Linked DNA regions of Streptomyces liliifuscus. The protein of the gene in region 2 interacts with the protein of the main gene of each other region in a pairwise test. Links are inferred from orthologs where the notes say so. Each region holds a gene or a part of one and is shown on either strand. Other genes may lie near its edges. The genes, in order: JEQ17_RS04460 and rsfS.

Evidence for each region.
Region 1: the proteins of rsfS (region 2) and JEQ17_RS04460 interact in binary tests that used the Escherichia coli proteins (3 or more experiments, as listed by UniProt). The link is inferred for Streptomyces liliifuscus from one-to-one orthologs.

What each region holds. Positions count from the first base shown.
Region 1 is NZ_CP066831.1:1,032,312-1,035,604, reverse strand. What follows is about bases 268-3,248. They hold JEQ17_RS04460 (ATP-binding protein), read right to left. Parts: upstream 2,353-3,248; coding sequence 1,183-2,352; downstream 268-1,182. Other genes in these bases: JEQ17_RS04455 (hypothetical protein), read right to left, coding at 2,489-3,248; JEQ17_RS04465 (vWA domain-containing protein), read right to left, coding at 268-1,177. In the rest of the region: more of JEQ17_RS04465, read right to left, coding at 1-267; more of JEQ17_RS04455, read right to left, coding at 3,249-3,293.
Region 2 is NZ_CP066831.1:7,180,575-7,183,713, reverse strand. The notes cover bases 81-2,907. They hold rsfS (ribosome silencing factor), read right to left. Parts: upstream 1,804-2,907; coding sequence 1,357-1,803; downstream 81-1,356. Other genes in these bases: JEQ17_RS30930 (LCP family protein), read right to left, coding at 2,181-2,907; JEQ17_RS30940 (histidine phosphatase family protein), read right to left, coding at 659-1,318; JEQ17_RS30950 (helix-turn-helix transcriptional regulator), read left to right, coding at 81-365. Also shown: more of JEQ17_RS30950, read left to right, coding at 1-80; more of JEQ17_RS30930, read right to left, coding at 2,908-3,139. UniProt on the Escherichia coli protein: Functions as a ribosomal silencing factor. Interacts with ribosomal protein uL14 (rplN), blocking formation of intersubunit bridge B8.

The DNA.
Region 1 (3,293 bases), 6.1 Mb from region 2 along the record:
GGTCCCCCGCGAGGCGACAGATCTCGCGGGCGTCGGCGGGACCCGACGGGTGGCCGAGAGTGCGTAGTTGGGCGCAGATCTGTACGGCGGCGCGGGTCAGGGCGTCTTCCAACGCGGCGGGGTCGCCTGCCGCGCCCAGGACCAGGTGCTGCCATTCCGGGTCCCGGATGCCCGCCGGGTAGCCGGACCGCTCGTCGAGAAGCGCGTACGTGTAGGGGATGAACGATGTCGTCCATGCCGGGGCCTCGGCGGCGTCCGGGCCGCCGGGTGCGGGCGACCCGGGTTCCGTCGGTGTGCCCGGTGGCGTCAACGCCGGGGCGTGGAAGGCGCCGACGACCACGGCGGCGCGTTCGCCGTTCGCGGTGGCGGCGGCCAGCCGGGCGCGCATCCACTCCTCGCGCCGCAGGTCCAGCTCGGGCACGCCTCCCGAGGCGGCCGCGTCCTCGCGCAGCGCCCAGCCCGTCAGAAGGGCGGCCCGCCGCAGCGCTTCGGGAGGCGAGCCGGGGGCGGCGGCCTCGACGAGGCGGTCCCACAGGTCGTCACCGGTGCGCCCCGTGAGGCGGGCTCGTAGCGCTGTGGCGAGGCCGACTCGGCGGGACGTCTCGTGGACGCCGATGAGATCGGGAGCGCCCGGTGTCCCGCCGCTGGCCGGTGAAGGGGCGGGGCCTTGGGCTGTCTGTGTGGTCGGTGGAGGGGTGGGGCTGCCGGGCGCCTGTGCCGGGGCCGGAGCGGTGGGAGGGCCGGCTGGCTCCGAGGCCGTGGACCCGTCCGTACCGTCGTCCGGGCATGCGGGGGTGTGCCGTTCGGTGCTCCACGCCCGGTCGGCGAGCGGGAGGTCGCACGCGACGACCGGCACGTCGTGCCGCGCGGCCCAGCGCACGGCGGCGAGTTCGGGCGAGAAGTCGGCGAACGGATAGAAGGCCGGGCCCCGGCCGCCGCCCCCGTCGGGGGGAGCGGCGGCGAGGGCGACCGGGGCCCGCGTCTCCTCGTGACCGAGCCAGGGCAGCCATTCCTGCATCTCGTCGGGGAGTTCGACGAGCAGCACGTCCGGCTTGGCCTTGTCCAGCAGCGCGGGCACGGCCGCGGCCAGGGAGGGCGCATGGTGCCGTACGCCGATGAGGTAGGGCGCCGCCGGGTCGGTGAGGGCCGCGACGGCTTCGTCGGGGGAGAGGGGCACGGTGGTCAGTCCTCCAGGACGGTGCGCAGGTCCCAGAGGGTGCGCCAGGTGGCGGAGCCCTGTTCGGCGCGGCGCCTGACGGGGCCGTCCCAGTAGCCGCGGAGCCGTGCCGCGTCGGCGGGGTCGTCCTTGCGGACCACGCCGAGGAGGTGACCCGGCAGCAGACCGAGGACATCGCGGTCGCCCGGGAAGTAGGCGGCGGCGAGTCCCAGGGCGCCCGCCACGGACACGGCTTCCGCGGTGCTCATCACCGTGGAGGGCCGCTCGACCTCCCAGCCTTCCGCGGACCGGCCCTCCCGCAGGTCCCGGAAGGCCGTGATGAGGGCTTCCAGTACGGCGTCGTCGACCCGGAAGGGTGCTCCGGCCCGCTCGACCGAGGTGCGTGCCTGACTGCGTACGAGCGCGGTCTCGGCGTCGAGGTCCGCGATGGGGCCAACCGTCTCGAAGTTGAAGCGCCGCTTGAGCGCGGCCGACATCTCGGAGACCCCCTTGTCGCGCAGGTTGGCGGTCGCGATGAGGCTGAAGCCGGGTGCAGCGTGGGCCAGGGAGTCCTCGGTGCCCGCCAGTTCGGGTACGGCGATGCGCCGCTCGGAGAGCAACGACACCAGTGCGTCCTGCACTTCGGGCAGGCAGCGGGTGACCTCCTCCACCCGGGCGACGGCTCCCCGGGTCATGGCGGTCAGGACGGGCGAGGGTACGAGGGCCTGTCGGCTGGGCCCCTGGGCCAGCAACAGGGCGTAGTTCCAGCCGTACTTGAGCTGGTCCTCCGTCGTGCCCGCGGTGCCCTGGACGACCAGGCCGCTGGTGCCGCAGACGGCGGCGGACAGCAGCTCGGACAGCATGGACTTGGCGGTGCCGGGCTCGCCGACGAGCAGCAGTCCACGCTCTCCGGCGAGGGTGACGACGCACCGCTCGACCAGGGCACGGTCGCCGACGAACTTGCCCTCGACGACGAGGCGCCGCGGCACACCGTCGGGCGTCGGGGCGTCGTCGGGCAACTTCAGGGCCCGGCCGTCGCTGCCCATGACGAACGTGACGACGGCACGGGGCGTGAGTCGCCACGCAGGGGGGCGCGGCCCGTCGTCGTAGGCGGCGAGGAAGGCCAGCTCGGTGGCGTGCCTGTCCTCGGGCGGGGTGATCTGGCGGGCCGTGTCGGCGGCCAGGGTGGTGGTCATCGGTGGTCCGTCCGGTCGGGTCGGGAGGTCGTGACTGGAGAGGTGGTCAGCAGAGGGGTCGCCATCCGGGGAGCCGTCAGCAGGGGTTCGTCCTGTCGGCTCGTCCTGTGGGCTCGGGCAGTCGGTCCGGCGGTGGTCATCGGCGGCGGCCCTTCCGGGTGGCGCGGGTGGTGAGCTTCTCGTAGGCGGGCGCGTCTCCGTCCCGGACGCGGGCCCAGGCGAGGGCGAACAGGTCGGGCACCGGGAGGCGGGGTACGGCACGTGAGCGGTCGCGCACCGGGTAGAGGCCCTCCTTCCAGGTCTCCACCGGCAGGGCGGGTGACTTGAGGTCGCGCCAGCCGCAGGGCAGGAAGAGGGTGCGTCCGGCGCGCGGTCGCTTCGCCTCGACGACCAGGTCGGTGGCGGCCAGTTCGGCGCGGGCCTTCTTCAGCCGAGCGGGCTTCCAGCCGGTCCAGCGGGCACAGTTGCGGTCCGTCGGATCGGGCAGGGCCAGCAACTGGAGGTAGAGCGCGGCCGCGTCCTCGCTCAGACCGTGTGCCGAGGCCACTTCGGCGACCAGCGCGGGAGCGACGACGGTCGGGTCCTGCGCGTGACCGACGGGTCCCTCGGGGTCGAGGCCGGCCGCCAGGGCGCGGTCGAGTCCGTCGCCCAGGATCGCGCGCAGGGCCTGGAGACCACCGTCGCGATCCGGACCCACCAGGCCCTCCAGGAGCCCGAGGACCGCGTCGTCCGGACCGGTGAGGACGGCGGGGCGGAGCAGTACCGCCTCCTGCTCGCCGTACCAGGGGCGCAGCACCAGAGCCTCCCCGACAGGCGTCAGACCGTGTGCGTCGGCGCCTCCGGTGGCGGGAAGCCCGTACGCCTTGCGCAGTTCGACCGCCGTCGAGCCGCCCTTGTCCGTCCACATGACGTCGAGTTCGAGCAGCAGCCCGGGGTCGGTG
Region 2 (3,139 bases):
TGCCGGTCATGGTGGCGACGCTGCGGGCTGCGTACGGAAGACATGTCGGCGAGCCCGTGTGGGAGGACTTCATACGCAGGCTGTCGGAGGTCAGCGGGCACTTCGCCCGGCTGTGGCGGAACGGGGACGTGACGCCGCCGGGACCGCGCGTGAAGACGTTCCGGCACGTGGCGGTGGGCGAGTTGCGGATGACGTCGGTGTCGTTGTCGGTCGACGGGATGCCGGAGTGCCGGGTCGTGGTCTACCGGCCGGCCGACGAGGAGACGAGTGCGCGGGCCGCGCGGCTGAGGGAAATCCGACGGCAGCCGAGGGCACGAAAAATCCCGCCCCCTGATGGGAACGGGATCATCGATCTGCTGAGCTGATCTGTGGAGCTAAGGAGAATTGAACTCCTGACCTCCTGCATGCCATGCAGGCGCTCTACCAACTGAGCTACAGCCCCTTGCGGGTGTCCGACCCGGCTTCCCGGCGGCGGAACAAGAAGAACTTTAGCCTGCGACCAGCCGGAAAGTGAAATCCGGTCCCGCGGGGCATCGGGGGCCGGACGGAACACCCGGCGACGTGCCCCGGAAGTGCCCCGCGACGGCTCGCGACGGACGCCACGGGCGCCTCGAAGGAGCGGCCCGGCCGGAAGCCCGAAAGGCTGCCGGCGGAGCGCCTAGTCGTCGTCTCCCAGCACCGGCTCGGGGAGCGTCCCCGCGTTGTGCTCCAGCAGTCGCCAGCCGCGGGCGCCCTCGCCGAGGACGGACCAGCAGCAGTTGGAGAGGCCGCCGAGGCTCTCCCAGTGCTGGGACTCCAGGCCGAGGAGGCGGCCGATGGTGGTGCGGATCGTGCCGCCGTGGCTGACGACCACGAGCGTGCCGTCGTCCGGGAGCTTGTCGGCGTGCCGGAGGACCACCGGGGCCGCGCGGTCGGCGACCTCGGTCTCCAGTTCGCCGCCGCCCCGGCGCACCGGCTCGCCGCGCTTCCACGCCGTGTACTGGTCGCCGTACCGCTCGATGATCTCCTCGTGCGTCAGGCCCTGCCAGACGCCCGCGTAGGTCTCGCGCAGGCCCTCGTCGTGGGTGATGTCGAGGTCGGTGAGCACGGACAGCTCGGCGGCCGTGTTCGCGGCCCGCTTCAGGTCCGAGGCGACGATCGCGTCGGGCTTCAGGGACGCGAGCAGCCGGGCGGCGCGGCGGGCCTGGCCCACGCCGGTCTCGGTGAGCTCGACGTCCGTCGTGCCCTGGAAGCGGCGCTCCACGTTCCACAACGTCTGGCCGTGGCGCCACAGGATGACGCGGCGCCCCCGGCCCGCCTTCTTCCCGGCCTCGGACAGCGGCCTGCCGTCCGGCACCGGATGCCCCGCCCCGGCGGTCACCGAAGCTCTCCGCGCAGTTCGGCGGCGTCCTCCGCGTCCTGGAGCTCGGCGTGCTCGGCGCCCTTGCCGCGCGTGGCCTTCGCGTCCGCGGGCAGATCGAGCTCGGGGCAGTCCTTCCAGAGCCGCTCCAGCGCGTAGAACACCCGCTCCTCGCTGTGCTGGACGTGCACCACGATGTCCACGTAGTCGAGCAGGATCCAGCGGGCGTCGCGGTCGCCCTCGCGGCGCACCGGCTTCGTGCCGAGCTCCTTGTTCAGCCGCTCCTCGATCTCGTCGACGATCGACTTGACCTGGCGGTCGTTGGGCGCGGAGGCCAGCAGGAAGGCGTCCGTGATCGACAGCACGTCGCTGACGTCGTACGCGATGATGTCGTGCGCGAGCTTGTCTGCGGCCGCCTGCGCGGCGGTGGTGATGAGCTCGATAGAGCGGTCAGTGGCGGTCACTACAAGGCTTTCCGTAGACGGTCAGGTGTCCCCGAGGGGTTGGGGCCTGTGCGGCGGATCATGCCGGAGAAGCGGGGTCCGGCACGCGCATCCACGCTTGCCGGACGCCTTCGCACGCCTCCGGCCTGCTCCGCCGGGCAGGCCCTACCCCAAGGGTCTCACGGACCGCCGACAGCACCCCACGTGATTAACCGATCATGCCGCGGGCGCCCCGGGGCCTCCGGACCCGCACCCGGACACGCCCAGCGCCTGGACGAGGGGCTCTACGAGGGCCTGGCCCCGGCGCCTGGACCCGGTGTCCGTACCGGCGGCCGGCGGCGAGTGCCCGACCGCCACGCGGCCCGGGCACCCCGAAGGCACCGCCGGTCACGCGCCCGTCACCCGCCCGACGAACCCGCCGAGCCACCCACCTTGTAGTCCTGGCCCAGTACGACCGACACATCCGCGTTCGACGTGGTCTTGCCCTTCTTCACCGAACTGGTCGGCAGGCCCAGCGTCTTGGCGACCTCCACCGCGTCGTCCTTCTTCGCGGCGTCGGTGTATGTGATCTGGGACACGGCCTCGGCGACATCGGTCTCGCCGCCGTCGACGAAGGTGTAGCCGCCGTTCAGCAGGACCACCCGGGCCTGTTCGGTGGCGTCCTTGTCACCCGTCGAGTTGCGGATGCCGACCTGGACGGCCGCACCCTTCTCGGGACTCTTCGCGGCGCCGCCGAGCACGTCCTTGACCACGCTGTCGCTGGCCTGCGCGCTGAGCCTGCCGTCCGTCTGGACCGGCAGCAGCGCCGTCTTGTAGTCGCCGCCCTTGGCCCGGTCGGCGAGCTTGGCCAGGAACGCGCCCAGGTCCTTGTCGCTCAGCGAGGGGTCGAGGATCTGCGCGAGCGTCTGCACGGTGGTCGTCGCGGCCTGCGGGTCCGACGACAGCTTGCGCAGCACTGCCTGCATGACCTGGCCGAACCGCTCCAGCTGAGCGTTCTGCGACTCCCCCGAGGCGCGGTACGTGGCGTACGCGACGGCCATCTTGCCGCTCAGCGTCTGCTCCTCGCCCTTCTTGACGAGAGGCGCCTCGCCCTTCTTCTTCGCGTCCGGGTCCGGCACGTCCGCGTTGGTGTCGACATCGATGTTGCCGACGAGTTCGACGAGGTTGTTGAGGTACGGGGTGTCGAGACGCCAGGTGCCCTCGACGTCGGTCCCGAGCACGGTGTCGATCTCGTCGCGCGTCCCGGAGGACCCGTCGTCGTCGACCGACTTGGCGAGCGTGGTCGTGGTGCCGTTGTCGTCCGTCAGGGCAAGGGAGTTGGGCAGCAGGACGGTGGCGCCCTGCTTGGTGGTGGTGT